4 regions of the Pseudoalteromonas sp. BZB3 genome follow, and region 4 is predicted to be linked to each of the others. Evidence: predicted binding sites of a transcription regulator. Region 4 holds the regulator's gene; each other region holds the start of a gene.

Region 1 (4,455 bases), on a different contig from region 4:
ATGGAAAGACATATTCTGAGATCCTCAGAAAAGCGGATGCGGCTATGTATCATGCTAAGTCGTTAGGCAAAAACCAGTTTACCTATTATTTTGATTCTCTAACGGTTGGCTTATCAAAATACTTCAAAATAGAAGAAGCCTTTCTTACTGCAAATATAGAGCAAGAGTTTTATATGGTTTTTCAACCGCAAATTGACTTCAGTAATAATGAAGTTATCGGTGCAGAGGCGCTTATTCGTTGGGAAAAAAGAGCGAATGAATTAATACCACCTCAAGAATTTATACCTGTAGCTGAAAATAATGGAAAAATCTTAGAGTTGGGTGAGTTTATTATTCGCGAGTCGTTAAATTTTGCTTTGATGGCTATTAATTTAACTGGAAATAAAAATTTTAAAATATCTATCAATGTATCACCTAAGCAATTGATGGATCACTCTTTACTTGAAAAGCTTATTGAGCATATTGATGATAGAGGATTATCAGCGAGTAATTTAGCGCTTGAGATTACCGAAGGGGTTTTACTTGATAGCTCTTCAAGTACGATTGAAATATTAGAAAAAATTGCTAATGCAAATATTATTCTATCCATGGATGACTTTGGAACAGGTTACTCTTCACTCAGCTACTTAAGAAAGTTTCCGTTTAAGCACGTTAAATTAGATAAGTCTTTTATTGATGACTTGGCAGTTAGTGATAACGCCGAAGCTTTAATCCGATCTTCTATCATGATGGCCCATGCCCTTGATTTAAAAGTAGTCGCAGAAGGTGTAGAAACTAAAGAGCAGTCAGATATATTGGCGTCATTTGGTTGTGATTATGCTCAAGGTTATTATTACAGTAAACCATTGAAAAAAAATGAGTTTAAAACACTTATCCGTGATGCAGATAAATATATATCCAAGATTGAAGATGCAAAAAATAAAAGGCAAAGAAATTAAGGCACAAAAAAAGCAGACACTGTCTGCTTTTTTAAGAGTAATTTAATTAAAAAATTAAAGTACTACGATGTTTTCAGCTTGAGGACCTTTTTGACCTTGAGTTACAGTGAACTCAACTTTTTGGCCTTCAACTAGAGTTTTGAAACCATCGCCAGAAATTGCACTGAAGTGAGCAAATACGTCTGCGCCAGACTCTTGAGCGATGAAACCAAAACCTTTAGATTCGTTGAACCACTTAACTGTACCAGTTACTTTAGACATAATCATATCCTAAAAAAAATATTGTAAAAATGTGCCCGAAGGCGGTATTGCTTGGAAAATAAAACTTGAACTTAAAGCTTCAGGACGAGTATTACGAGTAGTACAACGAAATGTAGATTTTAAATTTAGACTTTCTTTCTAGCTGATGCGCACTTTATAGGCAATGGTTGAGTAAGTCCAGTGATTTCTTAAAAATTTTTCTTGAGTGAATGGTAACTAGACAGTAACTGGACAGCTCAAAACATCTGAAATATGATAACTGTATTGATATACAGTTGTTGTTTGTTATGAAAGCCCTACCTGAAAAGTATTACTTGTCACATTTCAATGAATTAATGAACTTCTTGCGCTCGACAAGTATGCATCTATTCACTGATAAACAACGGCAGCAATTAGAAAAGTTGTCTGTATTAAATGAATCAGCGCTGTGTTTGTTATTGCGTATCGTAAATAGAAAAAGTGAGTTTGTTTTTAAAGATCACTTAAACTATGACGAAATAACAGATGTTGAGCGGGCTCTCAGTGAGCTACTTGACGCTGAGCTAGTTAAGTTTGCAACTCATAAACCACCTCATGATTTAATTAAAGAGCTGAAAAAGCAAGATCTTCAGCAAGTATGTATTAATTCAAATCTCGAAAATACGCCCGTTAAATCAGCTAAAAAACAAGCTTGGCTAGAGGCGGTCTTGCAGCAAGTGCAGCATATAAATGTGCAGCAGTGCTCGGTGTTTAATCGTTATGTATATTCTGATTTTAAGCCGACTTTTGAGCTTTGCTTATTTGTTTATTTTGGCAAATTAGGCGGCACACTTTCGCAGTTTTCCATGCGTGATCTCGGTGTTTTAAATGTACATGAAAAAGTGAATACTCAAATAAACGCTCATTTTGACGAGCAAGAAGAAACGCAAACCGCTTTTTATTTTTCTAAATTACTTCAATCTTTAAAAACATTGAGTGATGATGAAAAACTGACATTGGCACACACCCTTGCAAGTTCTGATGTTCTTCAACCAACAGGTTTTCAAGCCGAATCTAAATACAACACGCTGACTTATAAACTCGCTGTGTTTTGTCTGCCTGAGCATACTCAGCTTGCCACACAGCTAATGATGCTTAGCGGTCATGTCAGTGCGCAAGAAAAGTTAGTAAGAACTTTATATGCTCAAGGTGACATAGAGGCTTGTAAGCAAAAGCTTGACGATATTATCGAACACTCAGCGGATGAGGGCTTATTAATTTTTGCCGAGGACTTTTCAAGAAGAAAGTTTGGCGCTGAGCGCACTTCAATTTTAACAAATATGCTCAGAAGTGCAGGGGAGGCAATTCCGTTAGATGAAGCATTTGTTGGCTCGCCAGAGCAGGGGCTGATAGATAACTTTGCCCGCCAAGGGATCACCGCGATTCACTGCGAGAATGCTATCTGGCGTGCACTATTTTGTTTAACATTTTGGGCCGAGCTATATGAACATGAACTCAGTGGATTAGGTAATGAATTTTCTCGACTACCTAAACCCATAAAAGAAAATATTTTTTACGACATATTTGAAGCAAATATTGAAAAGCGTTTAGCTAGTTTTTCGAGTAATCATGACTTATACACTTGGTTGCTAAAACAAACTACAGCCCATTATGGCAAGCCTAACGGCTTTATTGCTTGGTATGAGAGTCTGTTTGATGAGCTTTCATTATTAATAAAGCATGCACCCATTGAGGCGCTTTGTGCGCATCTTCGAGCCATGGCGAAAAATTATAAAGGGCTAAAGGACGGCTACCCAGATCTTATTTGTGTTAAGAATACAGAGCTTTTTTGTGTCGAAGTCAAAGCACCGGGTGACAGTTTAAGACGCAATCAACTGGTGACTATGAACCAGTTATTAAAAGCAGGCTTTGATGTCTCAATTAAAAAAGTCGAATGGCAAATTGATCCCGCTCAGCCTTATGTGATTATTGACGTAGAAACCACAGGAGGTAAAAAAGAATACGAGCGCATTACCGAAGTGGCGATGGTTAAAGTCATTGGTGAAGAGATTGTTGAACATTGGAGTTCATTAGTTAATCCGAACAAGCACATTCCAAAATACATTACTGAATTAACAGGCATTGATAATCAAATGGTTCGCGATGCGCCTGAGTTTGTTGATATTGCTGAACATATAGAATCATTTACAAGGGGGTGTATATTTGTTGCCCATAACGTGAATTTTGACATGGGGTTTATTCGTGCTGAGTTTGCACGCTGTGGCATGTATTATAAACGGGCTAAGTTATGTACCGTGTCACTCGGCCGCAAGTTTATTCCGGGGCATAAATCATATTCTTTGGGCAATATTTGCAGAGATTTAGGTATTAGCCTTGTCGGTCACCACCGCGCGTTAAATGATGCGATGGCGACCGCTGAGTTGTTTATTAAGATTAATAAGTCTCGTATAACTTAACGACTTTTAATGTATAGAGTACATTCGCATTTTAAATGTCAGCTAGACGCCAAGTCTCATCTAGCTGAATATATTTTGTATTTTTAGACTTAGCGTTCACCCATAACTTCGAATTCATCTTCAATAAGACGCGCTTTGTTATCTGCTTCAATACGCCATAGTTCACGATGCACAACACCAAATGCTTTATTCATGGTCCATTTTGAAGTCAAAATGAAGCTCGTATCATCAAATTTGCGCCACTCTACATTAGTATATTCAACATCTCTGAAGCCTTGATCAATAATGCCTTGCCAAAATGACTCTATCATTTGCTTGCCTTCAAAGGTGCCAAATGGTCGCGCTTGCATAACAGCATTATCATTATATTGCTCAGCACAGCCTTTAGCGTCTTGGTTGTTGAAGGCTTTTTGCCATGTTGCGATCCCTTCTTTGCATGCCTCTAGTACTTATTGCTCGGTCATTTCTAGTCTCTCTTTTACATCAATATTTGTGAGGCTAGATTAACGAACTGAAAAGTTTTGAAAAACAGATATAATAGAAAAAACTGTTTTCCTATACAGAACAATAAAATGAAACGTTTAAAACAAATGATGATTTTTGCCGCGATAGTTGAAGCTGGATCTATCTCTGCAGCAGGTGAGCAGCTATCGCTCTCAAAGTCAGTGATCAGCCAAAACTTAAAAGACCTTGAGCATGCACTTGGGGTTATTTTGTTAAAGCGTACAACGCGAAAGTTGTCTCTCACAGATGCGGGAAATCGGTTTTATTTTCAATGCAAAGAGATAAACCTGATTGCCAGTAATGCGTGGGAACAGGCT
Region 2 (4,455 bases), on a different contig from region 4:
AGCCTTGGCGGTATTTTTTGCTTCACGCCACTCACCTGTTTAAACTGACCAAAGCCAAATCACATTTAAAATAATATGAAATTTTACCTGGATGTTCACTTATTCGGCGCACTAGCCCTAACAAAAAATAAAGGTAAACCCAATAAAAGAGAGTACAGAAAATGCTTTAACAGCGGCTATTCTCTCACTCTAGAAGACAATAGTTTTACCCGCCTATTTTTAAATTTTGCTGACGGCTTTCATGCTTTTAATGCCAATCCTCTTAATTAAGCGATCTATTTTTAGGCAAGGAAAACTGGTCGATAGCACCGCTGACGCGTCCTGCTTTCGCTGAGGTACCTACATCCATGTAGGCAAGGCTAAAATTTTGCTATTTAGTTGTTCTAAATAAGAAATTTTTAACGAAGCTAACGTCAGTTTTAGTCCCTAAAATTGATTGAGTATTATTGAGGATTGGTATAACTCATACACTAGTGGCATTTTTTCCGCGAACACACTTTTTATTTTGATGAAGACACAAGAGTGGAAGACATAGAAGCAATTTTCGGAAAAGCAGTAGATGGCTTTAAAGATGCCATAGAGATCAGCCGCACATTTATTGTTAGCGGTCTAGAAATAGAGTTTAGTTGGTACCACGACAACAAGGGTACAGCTTTAACCTACATGATAATTCAACACGACAACGGTTTTTATCATAGTAGCTGCAGCTAACTAGAAAATAAGTGCATTTGGTTATGGCTTGTTTCTTTAGCCGATAACCCCACCTGAATGCCAATCAATCGAACGGCTTTGTGACCTTGATTCCGTTTAAGTAAATCCGTTAATAATTGACAAAATAAAGCACTGTCTAACTTATCAAACTGGCATTCTTTACTAACAAGTTGAAAGTCGAAATATTTCACTTTAACTCCCAATTTTATGATGTGTTGCTCGTCTAGATATTTGCTGGCTCGATTTTTAAGCTCGGGTAATAATTGTTTGATAATACGCATTTTCAATACATCAATATCAGCGGTGTCTTTTTCAAAAGTGGTTTCAACTCCCACTGACTTACGCACCCTGTCAGTTTCAACGCGGCGCTCATCAATACCATGACAACGACGCCATAACATATCGCCTAGTTTGCCGAACTTTTGTTTTAATAATGTTTCATCGGCATTTTTGATATCTCGACCAAACTCAAAACCATGGGCAAGCAATTTTTGCATTGTCACTTTACCTACACCGGGAATTTTTTTAAGTGGTAGACCTTCAATAAATGCATCCACTTTATCAGGGGTGATCACAAATTGTCCGTTTGGTTTATTTTCATCGCTGGCAATTTTCGCCAAGAACTTTATCGGCGCCACCCCAGCTGAGGCCGTTAAACCCGTTTCTCTAAAGATATCATCACGAATCTGTTGTGCAATTAAAGTCGCGCTACCTTTGTATTGAGTGCAATCCGTCACATCTAGGTAAGCTTCATCTAAAGACAAAGGTTCAATTAAATCGGTATAACGGGCAAAAATGGCTCTGATCTGCTGCGAGATTTCTTTATAGAGTGACATTCTCCCCGGCACGATGCGTAAATGCGGGCACAGCTTTTTTGCCTGATAATTAGACATAGCAGCTCGCACTCCGTATTCACGAGCAATATAGTTTGATGTCGCCAAAACCCCACGGTTGCTATTGCCGCCAATCGCCATTGGCACTTTAGCCAACTCGGGGTTGTCGCGCATTTCTACCGCGGCATAAAAGCAATCCATGTCTATGTGGATAAATTTGTTATATTTCGCCATTAGATTTACAACAGACCGCTCAAGCAAAAACACTGTATATACATACATTATCGTCATATAAATTAGAATGTCTATCTTATTTACAATCTAAAGCATATTTCCTTCTAAGTGCTTTATTTTTATAGAATTCAGATAGGTAGCACTTAAAGTTCTGAACTTTCATATTCCTAACCTTTTAAGTTAAAACAACCAATTAGAAATCTCTTTGTTTACTTTTCTCTTTTCTTTTTTGAGTGAATGACCACCACCAGGATAAATAACTAACTTGTGCTTTCTGTTTAGACTCGCCAATTTACTTGCCATATTTGACGCATTTTTTACATCTACTCGCTTATCTGCATCGCCATGTAGCAATAAGATTTCTACTCTTTCATTTATCTCATCAACCCAATTGATTGCTGAGCGAGCATGCAGTGCAACATTTGGCGATTCAGAATAATTAGGGATCCGCGCTTCATAAACTGCCTTAAACCCTAGTCGCTCCCTCATGCTAAGCGCTAAGTCCGACATGCCTGCTTGTATTACCAATTTTTTAATATCATCTCTTTGCTTAGCAACAAGATAGCTCATCATGCCGCCGCGGCTAACGCCTATCATATTGATGTCGTCTTTTTTTACGCTTGCTAAGCTTTTGCCGATTTCAATTAAAGCGTGTACATCTTTCACATCTGCCCCACCAAATTCATCCTTTGCTCTGTATTGGCTTCCCATCACTATTGCCCCCTCTTTCAGTAAGGGCATATGCGACAACATGCTTAAAATGGTTGATTTACCATACTCACCGTTTCCACCACGATTATGAATCACTAAAGGTAAAACCTCGTTATTGTCCTTTTCGGTGACAAGATAACCATCGACGACGGCTCCTTCAGACTGATATTGAATTAAATAACAATCAATATTGCGCTTAAACTTTTCATAAAAACCGGCTTTAAATCGTTCTTTAAATATCTCGTCTGTTAAGCTACTAAAGGCTTTACCACCAGACGCTTTGAATTCATTTACGCTATATGAAACAAAACCATCATAGGTTGCACGTTCATGGGCAAAACAAGACTCAACGTGTAAAACATCATCCGCCTTGTATAGTTGAGACTCTATTGATGGAAGCTGTTCACCTGAGCTAAAAGGATTTAACAAGCTAAGTAATAACATTGATTTAATAAACATTTTTCAGTTCCTAAAAGGTTACTTAATTAGCAAACATGGTATATTTACCGTTCAAAAGGGGGTGTAGTAATCTACGAAAGCATTAAAAGACTCGTTAAACACCCCATCTAGACTCGATAAAAGAATAATAATGAAAAAAAGGATACACATTTTTCACTCAAAGCTTGCGCTAGTCATTCATTGCGCAGTGGTCTTGCTATTACTGCTCGCTTCGCTGTTTGTTAGTTCGGCAACCACAGGCCAACACATTCCGCCTAAGTTCTTTTTCCAAGGGGTATGGCTTGGGTTTGCCATTAACCTAGGCGTTTTTTATTTAACTTATTTCGCTCTGGTGTTTTTTGCGGGCCAACCTTATTTACAAAAGGTCGGGGTTATCCTGCTATTAATGGTGTTAGCGGTTTGCATTAGTACATGGGGTGATTTAAACCGCTTAGCAACCACAAGTGGATTGCTTGAGTATCAGCATCACAGTTACTTTTTATTGGTTAACTCATTCGTTAAAACGGTTTTTTCATTCAGCGCAATATTTACCTATTCAATCATTAACCTAATTAAACAAAGGCAGCACTTTAATAAAATTAAACTCAATACTCTGCAAACAGAGTTAGAACTGCTTAAAAGCCAAACCAACCCTCACTTTTTATTTAACACATTGAACGCCTTATATAGTAAAGCTTATGTAAGTCATCAGCATGAGCTTGCTGAGCACATTGGGCAATTATCGTCGCTGATGCAATACACCATATCCCAGTCGAATAAATCATTTGTTAAATTAGAAGACGAAATAGACCATATCGAAGCGTATTTAGGGCTACAAAAATTAAGGCTTGGCGAACACGCCAATATTAGATTTGAGTACGCACCCATTTCAAATCACCAGCAGATCCCCCCCATGCTACTAAACCCTTTAGTAGAAAACGCCTGTAAATATGGGCTGTTAAATGACCCTAATAGTTTTGTAGAGATCAAACTCAACATTGAAGCCGAAAAAATGGTCATTGCTGTGAGCAATTCCAATTTGAGTGTTCTTGTAAAGCAAAGTAGCGCCTATCATGCCAGTGGCTCTGGGCTAAATAACCTATTAAAAAGACTAACTATTCTATTTGATGATAACTTCTCTTATGAAGTGAACAATCAGCCTGACACATACACTGTAAGGTTAACTATTCCATGCAATTAAATGTAGTTTTACTTGACGATGAGCATCATGTTATTGAGTTACTGCAAGCGTACTGTGCAAGCATTGACTCTGTTAATGTGGTAAGAAGTTTCACCAATGCAATTGATGCACTCAGCTTCATTAATGCCAACCCAATAGATTTATTGATCAGTGACATTAATATGCCTCAAATTTCAGGAATTGAAATGGCGCAATCATTAACACAACAAACCCGTGTGATTTTTATCACAGCTCACAGCCACTATGCTGTCGATGCGTTTGAATTAGATGTGATTGACTATATTGTAAAACCGGTTTTATTACCGCGCTTTCTTAAAGCCATTTCAA
Region 3 (4,455 bases), on a different contig from region 4:
GCTTTTGGTGTCTCTCAGTCCGATGGCATTACTTGATATGCTTTCGGTGCTGTGGCGTGGTATCAGCTTGATTGAAAAGATAAGCCAACACTACGGTATCAAACTGGCGTATCGCAGTCGCATTATGTTGTACAAGCAATTGGTTAAACAGATGTTGTTTGCTGGTGCGTCCGAATTGGTATCTGACTTAGCGGCGACCAGCTTGGGTGCTGAGTTGCTGGGGAAGTTGTCAGCGCGAGCTGCACAAGGCCTCAGTGCAGGCGTGTTTACAGCGCGCTTAGGCTACAAAACCATGGAGTTATGTCGACCGTTACCTAAGCTAGAGCAAAAGCAATCCTTATTAGGGCAATCAGCACAAGGTATTTTATCTGCTTTATTAGAGCGTACCAAAACGTCTAAAAATGATTAAACTGACAACTTAACTGTACGATTTTTAGAGGGTTTTGCTCGTCTAGCCGTCTTAACATCTGGCTTGCTTGTGGAATTTTACTTGCTGGATTATTTATTAGTTCATCAACAGACTAATAATAAATTCATAGGCAATAAAATGACGAAGTATCATGACAACACCAATTGCATCCATAGCCCAGTCCATTTTGACGACCCACATGGCGCGTTAACCGCGCCACTTTATCAAACCTCAACGTTTCAGTTTAAAGATGCTGCTCAAGGTGCGGCACGTTTTGCGGGGGAAGAAGTGGGTTACATTTATACCCGCTTGGGCAACCCAACCACCCGTGAACTTGAACAAAAGCTTGCTCAGCTCGAGGAAATGGAAGATGCTGCTGCAACCGCAACGGGTATGGGGGCGGTATCAGCATCAGTGCTGAGCTTTTTAGAGCAAGGCGATCATTTAATTGCATCTAGCGCATTATATGGTTGTAGTTTTGCGCTTTTTTCTCACATGCTGCCTAAATGGGGCATTGAAGTGTCATTTGTAGATATGACCAACGAAGCGGAGCTGTATGCAGCTGTGAAACCAAACACCAAAATGGTGTTTGCTGAAACGCCGATCAACCCAAATATGACGGTGATTGATTTAGCTATGCTAGGTCAGTTTGCTAAAAAGCACAGTTTGATCAGTGTGGTTGATAACACCTTTATGACACCGCTACTACAAAAGCCAAAACATTTCGGCATAGATATTGTGATCCACAGTGCAACTAAATATCTCAATGGTCATGGTGATGTCGTCGCAGGTGCAGTATGTGGTACGCAAGAACACATAGAGCTTATAAAACTTACGGTATTGAAAGATATTGGTGCGACCATCAGTCCGCATGATGCTTGGTTGATAAATCGAGGTCTCAAAACACTGGCTGTACGTGTTGAAAGGCACTGCCAAAGTGCACAAAAAGTCGCTGAGTTCTTAAATACGCACTCTAAAGTGAGTGAAGTGTATTACCCTGGTTTACCTTCTCATCCAGGTTATAAATTCTTGGGTGAGCAGATGAAAGGGGCTGGTGGCGTTATTGCTTTTGAGATCGATGGCACCCTAGAGCAAGGTGAACGTTTTATTAATGCGACTGAACTTTGTACGTTAGCGGTGAGCTTAGGCGATCCAGAAACACTTATTCAGCATCCAGCCTCAATGACACACTCGCCGTATACCAAAGAAGAACGTGAAGCAGCGGGCATTTCTGATGGTTTGATCCGAATTTCTGTTGGTTTAGAAGATGTTAACGACATCATTGCTGACCTAGAGCAGGCATTTAAGCAAATTTAGTGTAATTTTAAGTTTACGAGGGGGCTTTATTGCCCCTTTTTTATAGGTGCTGTTTTTTTTGGTGTACAGTTGTGTAAATAAAAGGTTCCAAAAAATCAAGTTTTCAGGATTGCTTGAAACATCTCATCTATTAATCTTTTGCTTACTTTTCCCTAGTATCAAGTCAACAAGTTGAAGCGCTCAAGCTGGGGCAAGAGCGAACTAACAGCGAAGGTTATTATGGCTAAAGCAAGTAAATATGTATCAAAGCAACCTGATGCAAATGGCATCATCGCTTGGACCGAAGAAGAAAATAAAATATGGTCTGAGTTGGTTGCACGACAATTAAAGTGCATTGAAGGCAAAGCATGTAACGAGTACATGGAAGGCCTTGAGAAAATAAATTTACCGCACGACCGTATTCCTCAGCTTCATGAGTTAAACGAAGCATTAGGTCGTGAAACAGGCTGGCAAGTAGAACCTGTACCTGCACTGATTGATTTTGATGAATTCTTCAGACTATTGGCGAACAAAAAGTTCCCGGTAGCAACCTTTATTCGCTCTCGTGAAGAGTTTGATTATCTGCAAGAGCCAGATATCTTCCATGAGATTTTTGGTCACTGCGCCATGCTAACTAACCCTGCATTTGCAGAGTTTACGCATAAATATGGTCAACTAGGCTATGCCGCTGAGAAGAAAGACCGTGTATATCTAGCACGCTTGTATTGGTTCACGGTTGAGTTTGGTTTAATGCAGACGAAAGACGGCTTACGTGTTTATGGTGGTGGTGTACTTTCAAGCCCGGGAGAAACGCAATATGTTTACTCAGGCACGCCAGAAATCAACAAATTAGAAGTGCTAGACGTATTACGTACGCCATATCGCATTGATATTATGCAGCCGTTGTACTACACAATTAATTCAATTAATGACTTATTCGATATCTCGCAAATGGATATCATGGCGTTAGTACAAGAAGCGAAAGAATTAGGCTTATTTGAGCCAAAGTTTCCCCCTAAAGAAAAATTAGCAAGTTAAGGATTTTGTAATGTCTGATTTAAGTGCACAAAAATGTGAAGCGTGTCGTGCGGATGCGCCTAAAGTGTCAGATGAAGAGTTAGCAGTATTAATTAAGCAGATCCCTGATTGGGTTCCTGAAGTGCGTGATGGCATCATGCAACTTGAGCGTGTATTCAAGTTCAAAAACTTCAAGCAGGCATTAGAGTTCACTAATAAAGTGGGCGACATGGCTGAAGAAGAAGGTCACCACCCAGGTCTTCTAACAGAGTGGGGCAAGGTGACAATCACTTGGTGGAGCCACTCTATTAAAGGTCTGCATAAGAACGATTTTGTATGTGCAGCGAAAACAGACGACGTTTTCAACGCTCTATAAGACTTCAACATATCATTTAACCAAAGCGCCTTTTATGGGCGCTTTTTTTATGGCTGAAACTTAAACTCTGGCACTTAGCGCGCCATTGCTCTATCATAACTGTTAATTTATACAGTATATAAATCTAACAATGAAACTCTATATCGCTGAAAAACCGTCATTAGGCAGAGCCATTGCCAATGCGTTACCTAAACCTCATAAGAATAACGGTGGCTTTATTGAAGCGGCGAACGGCGATATTGTTACTTGGTGTATAGGCCATTTATTAGAGCAGGCTGAGCCTGAGGCGTACGACCCTAAATTTAAAAAATGGGCGATTGCCGATCTGCCAATCGTGCCTGAACAATGGCAGCTAGTAGCAAAAAGTAAAACTAAAAAGCAGTTTAATACCGTTAAAAAGTTAATTAAGTCGGCTAAAACCATTGTCAACGCGGGTGATCCAGACCGAGAAGGGCAGCTTTTAATCGACGAAATGATTAATTTTTGCGGCGCCACTAAAACACAAAAAGAGCAAACTCTTCGTTGTCTGATAAGCGATTTAAATCCATCAGCAGTCAAACAGGCCATCAATAACCTCAAACCTAACCTCGACTTTTTATCGCTGTCGGTTTCAGCGCTGTCTCGCGCTCGTGCCGATTGGCTTTATGGTATTAATATGACACGCATGAGTACCATCAAAGGGCAGCAAGCGGGTTATCAAGGCGTGTTATCTATTGGTCGAGTGCAGACGCCGGTATTGGGCTTGGTTGTATACCGTGATTGGGAAATTGCTAATTTTGTTTCAAAGCCGTTTTATGAAGTCGAAGCGCAGTTAAACACCCAAGCAGGTGCGAGCTACATAGGTAAATGGCAACCAAGCGAAGCCTGTCAGCCTTATATGGATGAAGAAGGTCGCGTGCTGGTCAAAGGCTTAGCTGAAAATGTGGCGAGCAGAGTTAAAAACCAATCGGGTGAAGTGAGCAAGGATAAAAGCACCCAAAGTAAAAAGTCGCGCCCCTTGCCACATAGTTTATCGACACTACAAATAGAAGCAGCAAAAGTATTTGGCATGAACGCCCAGTTGGTACTTGATACCTGTCAGAGTTTGTATGAAAGGCATAAGCTGATCACTTATCCCAGATCAGATTGCCGTTACTTACCAAAAGAGCATTACAAAGAGCGCAGCTCAGTAGTGGGGGCCATTGATGCCATTAGCGATAAACTAAGTGCTTTTACAGACAAAGCGAATTTAGAGATAAAATCATCAGCTTGGAACGATAGCAAAGTCGGTGCGCACCATGCGATTATTCCGACCTCAAAAAAGTCGAGCGGCGCGCTGAATCAAAATGAGCAAAATGTTTATTACTTGATTGCAAGA
Region 4 (4,455 bases):
TAACGAGTGCCGCATGCATACTACTTCACCTTAGGAGGAGTACTGAATGTATGTAAAGGTGCTGGGGAAGGTACCTCCCACTCTAGCCCTTCTGCACCATCCCACACTTTAGCTGGCACCGATTCACCACCCCGTGCACATTTGAACACACACCACACAAAAATGAGCTGAGAAAGGCCAAAGGCAAAACCACCAATGCTAATGATGGCATTGAAATCAGCAAACTGAAGCGCGTAATCAGGTATGCGTCTTGGCATACCCGCAAGGCCTACAAAGTGCATTGGGAAAAATAAAATGTTGACGCTAATTAATGACATCCAAAAATGCCACTTCGCTGTGGTTATACAGTACATGTTGCCAGTCCATTTAGGTAACCAATAATAAACAGCCGCCATAATGGAAAATACAGCACCTGTTACAAGTACGTAATGGAAGTGCGCCACAACAAAATAAGTATCATGGTACTGGAAGTCTGCTGGAGTGATCGCAAGCATCAACCCCGAGAAGCCCCCCAACGTAAAGAGCACGATAAACGCAATGGAAAACATCATAGGGATCTCAAAACTAATCGAGCCACGCCACATAGTTGCAACCCAATTAAAGACTTTGACTCCCGTAGGTACAGATATCAGCATGGTCGCATACATAAAGAAGAGCTCTCCAGCTAACGGCATACCTGTGGTAAACATATGGTGTGCCCATACGATAAAAGATAAAAAAGCAATAGAAGAGGTTGCGTATACCATGGAAGAGTAGCCGAATAGCTTTTTCCGGGAAAAAGTAGGCACTATGGTCGATATAATGCCAAATGCAGGCAGTATCATGATGTAAACTTCAGGATGACCAAAGAACCAAAAAATATGCTGGAACATAACAGGATCTCCGCCACCTGCTGCATCAAAGAAGCTGGTACCAAAATATTTATCGGTAAGTACCATAGTTACAGCACCAGCTAATACAGGCATTACGGCAATCAATAAAAAGGCGGTTATTAACCAGGTCCATACAAAGAGAGGTAACTTCATCCATGTCATGCCAGGGGCGCGTAAATTGACAATGGTTACAATGACATTAATTGCTCCCATGATTGAACTGATGCCCATTATATGAACTGCAAACACAAACAATGCTGTATTGTCGTTACTATATGTTGTGGATAACGGTGCATAGAAAGTCCAGCCAAACGCTGGGCCCCCTCCTTCCATAAACAGTGAAGCAAGTAAGATTGCAAATGCAAAAGGTAAAATCCAAAAACTCCAGTTATTCATTCTAGGCAGCGCCATATCTGGTGCGCCTATCATCATGGGGATCATCCAATTAGCGAGGCCTGTAAAGGCAGGCATAACAGCGCCAAACACCATGATCAAACCATGCACAGTGGTCATTTGATTAAAAAAGTGTGGATCAACTAGCTGTAGTCCAGGCTGAAATAACTCAGCTCTGATCACCATGGCCATAGCTCCACCGATCAAAAACATCACTAACGAAAAGATTAAATAAAGAGAGCCAATTTCTTTATGATTGGTCGTAAACAACCAACGCTTTATACCTGTAAGATGCTCTTCATGAGCATGTTCTGAACTTTGAACCTGAGTACTCATGATTACTCTCCTGACGCTTTATCGATGAATGCTTGAACTTGGCTTGGCTGGATTACTTCGCCTGTATCATTACCCCAGCTATTGCGTTTGTAAGTTATAACAGCCGCAATTTGTTTTACTGTAAGTTGCTTTGCAAATGCCTGCATTGCTGTACCTGGGCGACCGTTTAGCAGCACATCTATATGCTCATCTAGATCCCCTTTAACAACCGCATTATCTTTAAGACCAGGGAAGACGCCAGGCAACCCCAATCCTGTAGGTTGATGACAAGCTGCACAATATCCCATGTAAACTGTCTGACCTTCTGTCATTAACTCTTCTTTACTTAGAGTTTGTGATAGTACAGCTTCGGCCTCTTTCGCTGCTTCTGTTTTGGCTAATTGTTGCTCAGTTAACCATTGTTCGAATTTTTCAGGTGAGACAGCTTCAACAACTACAGGCATGAAGCCATGGTCTTTACCACATAGCTCAGCGCACTGACCTCGGTAAATACCTTCTTCATTTACTTTGGTCCAAGCTTCATTGATAAACCCTGGGTTGGCATCTTTCTTAACTGCAAAATCAGGTACCCACCATGAATGAATCACGTCATCTGACGTCATTAGAAATCTCACTTTTTTGTTTGTAGGTATTACCAGCGGTTTATCTACATCCAATAGATAGGTCTCTGTTTTTTCTTCCTCATTATTAACCTGAGATAAAGGCGTAGATAACACAGAAAAGAAATCAACGTCATGACCAAGGTATTCATAGTGCCATTTCCACTGTGACCCTGTGACCTTGATTGTTATGTCAGCCTTGCTGGTGTCCTCCATAGCAATTAAAGTCTTAGTTGCGGGGATCGCCATGATGACAAGAATAAGAAAAGGAATAGCAGTCCAAACAATTTCAACTTTGGTACTTTCATGAAACTGTGCAGCCACAGCTCCTTTTGATTTTCTGTGCTTTAATAAAGCCCAAAACATCACTGAAAATACAATCAAGCCGATTACACAACAGATTAGAAAAATGGTCATATGTAGTTCATAAACACTATGACTTACATCAGTAACCCCTTTTCTCATGTTGTAGTCACTATTGGCTAATGAAAGTGGACTAAGCAACAAAAAAGTAAGCAAATAAGCAAATTTACTTATTCTCATACGACGCCCCCATTTATCGACTTCAGCATGAAGTTCGCAGTTAGAATTATTGGATGACCGTCATAGGATCCGACTAAAGTCGAAGGCAATACATGACCTATTAACAATTAGTCAATAAATAAGCAATTAGCAAGAAAGTAAAATAGAAGAATTTGATATATTAAAATGGAAAGTAAGAAGAGATATGGTTAGCTGACTAAAGAAACAGAAAAAGAGAGCAGCTAACCTATTGTTAGAATTATATAGAAGTTACATCCAATTAGAATTTCTTATAACACCTACAGCGAGACCTTCAATAGCAAAAGGTTCGTGTTCTAGATCAACCTCGATTGGAGAAAACTCTTCATTTTCAGCATGTAATAGCACTTTGCTACCTTTTTGTTCTAACCTTTTAACTGTTACATCGTTGTCTACTCGAGCAACAACAACTTGACCATTTTGAGCAACTTGCGCTTTATGTACAGCCAAAAGATCACCATCAAGAATACCGATGTCTTTCATGCTCATTCCATCTACACGTAATAAGTAATCAGCAGCAGGCTTAAATAAACTCGGATCAACCTCATAATGACTTTCGATATGTTCTTGAGCCAAAATGGGCTCTCCTGCAGCAACTTTACCAATCAAAGGAAGCCCTGTATCTTCAGACGAGCCATCGTCGACTAATCGAATACCACGACTAGCCCCAGGCACCATTTCTATCACCCCTTTCTTAGCTAAGGCTTTTAAATGCTCCTCAGCAGCATTAGCACTTTTAAAACCAAGCGCATCAGCAATTTCAACACGTGTAGGAGGCATACCTGTATCTTTGATGAAGACTTTGATGAGTTCAAATACTTGTTCTTGTCGTTTCGTTAGTGGTCGCATACAACTGGTTTTCCATACAGGTAAAGATACTGTGAGTATATACAGTTGTGTCAAAATGGCAAACTAAATTTGGATAGATTTAATGCAATAAAGTGCAAAATTAGCGACTGTGAACGCAGTGAGTGCGCTTCTTTTGCGCAATTATAGTGCGAAAGGTTTATGACAAGCGCGCAGCGCTTACATTCTTTTCGCGCAAGGTGAGATAAACCAATCTAGCTGATGTTGAGGGTGTAATTATTTACGCGTGTGAAAAGTGTTTCAGAGTGAAGAGAGTAACTACTGTGAAAGTTGCTCACTTCACCTTGCGCTAATTCGTCTTTTTATCACAGTGCATCACCTCATCACTGTGCAGGACGATTTATCACCTAAACGCAAAAAACCCGCTGCATTGCTGCAACGGGTTTCTTTAATTGCCTGGGGTAAGCTTTGCTGGCGATGTTCTACTTTCACATGGACGAAATGAGACCGAAGCGTAGCTTCGCAGTTCGTTGAGATGAGCGCATGGATGCGCGATGGGACCCAGCTTTAGGGATGAATAGGCAAACGAGGTTTATCTTCATGGAAACTAATTCAACAAGAAAAGACGAGCTACGGTGAACGCAGTGAGTGCGCTTCTTTTGCGCAGGGTAAATATCGTGCAAAGTGTTAACGACAATGAGCGAAGCGAATACGTTTGCTTTGCGCAAGGTGAGATAAACTAGTTTAGCTGATGTTGAGGGACTTAAAGCAAAAAAGCCCGACTCTTTCGAATCGGGCTTTCTCTAAATAGGTGCTTGGCAATGTTCTACTTTCACATGGGAGACCCACACTATCATCGACGCTGTTTCGTTTCACTTCTGAGTTCG

Evidence for each region. Region 4 encodes LexA, which represses DNA repair genes until DNA is damaged. Its sites were predicted from a motif close to TACTGTATNNNNATACAGTA; they were not measured.
Region 1: a site for LexA is predicted at 1,457-1,476, ahead of ABMY35_RS09000 (exonuclease domain-containing protein). Genes of this name have one in related genera too.
Region 2: a site for LexA is predicted at 1,809-1,828, ahead of dinB (DNA polymerase IV). Genes of this name have one in related genera too.
Region 3: a site for LexA is predicted at 3,196-3,215, ahead of ABMY35_RS07580 (DNA topoisomerase III). Genes of this name have one in related genera too.

Annotation. Positions count from the first base shown of each region.
Region 1 covers NZ_JBECOS010000009.1:176,175-180,629, forward strand. Annotated here, with positions in the region: gene ABMY35_RS08990 (EAL domain-containing protein) at 1-938, shown strand, start outside; gene ABMY35_RS08995 (cold-shock protein) at 993-1,199, opposite strand; gene ABMY35_RS09000 (exonuclease domain-containing protein) at 1,487-3,634, shown strand; gene ABMY35_RS09005 (nuclear transport factor 2 family protein) at 3,724-4,059, opposite strand; gene ABMY35_RS09010 (LysR substrate-binding domain-containing protein) at 4,207-4,455, shown strand, end outside.
Region 2 covers NZ_JBECOS010000010.1:427,611-432,065, forward strand. Annotated here, with positions in the region: gene ABMY35_RS12290 (hypothetical protein) at 523-711, shown strand; gene dinB (DNA polymerase IV) at 708-1,778, opposite strand; gene ABMY35_RS12300 (prolyl oligopeptidase family serine peptidase) at 1,959-2,948, opposite strand; gene ABMY35_RS12305 (histidine kinase) at 3,079-4,128, shown strand; gene ABMY35_RS12310 (LytTR family DNA-binding domain-containing protein) at 4,119-4,455, shown strand, end outside.
Region 3 covers NZ_JBECOS010000008.1:373,151-377,605, forward strand. Annotated here, with positions in the region: gene ABMY35_RS07560 (YcjF family protein) at 1-409, shown strand, start outside; gene ABMY35_RS07565 (aminotransferase class I/II-fold pyridoxal phosphate-dependent enzyme) at 548-1,726, shown strand; gene phhA (phenylalanine 4-monooxygenase) at 1,946-2,743, shown strand; gene ABMY35_RS07575 (4a-hydroxytetrahydrobiopterin dehydratase) at 2,754-3,098, shown strand; gene ABMY35_RS07580 (DNA topoisomerase III) at 3,229-4,455, shown strand, end outside.
Region 4 covers NZ_JBECOS010000003.1:169,498-173,952, forward strand. Annotated here, with positions in the region: gene ABMY35_RS04170 (cytochrome c oxidase assembly protein) at 1-19, opposite strand, end outside; gene ctaD (cytochrome c oxidase subunit I) at 21-1,601, opposite strand; gene coxB (cytochrome c oxidase subunit II) at 1,604-2,743, opposite strand; gene lexA (transcriptional repressor LexA) at 2,993-3,610, opposite strand.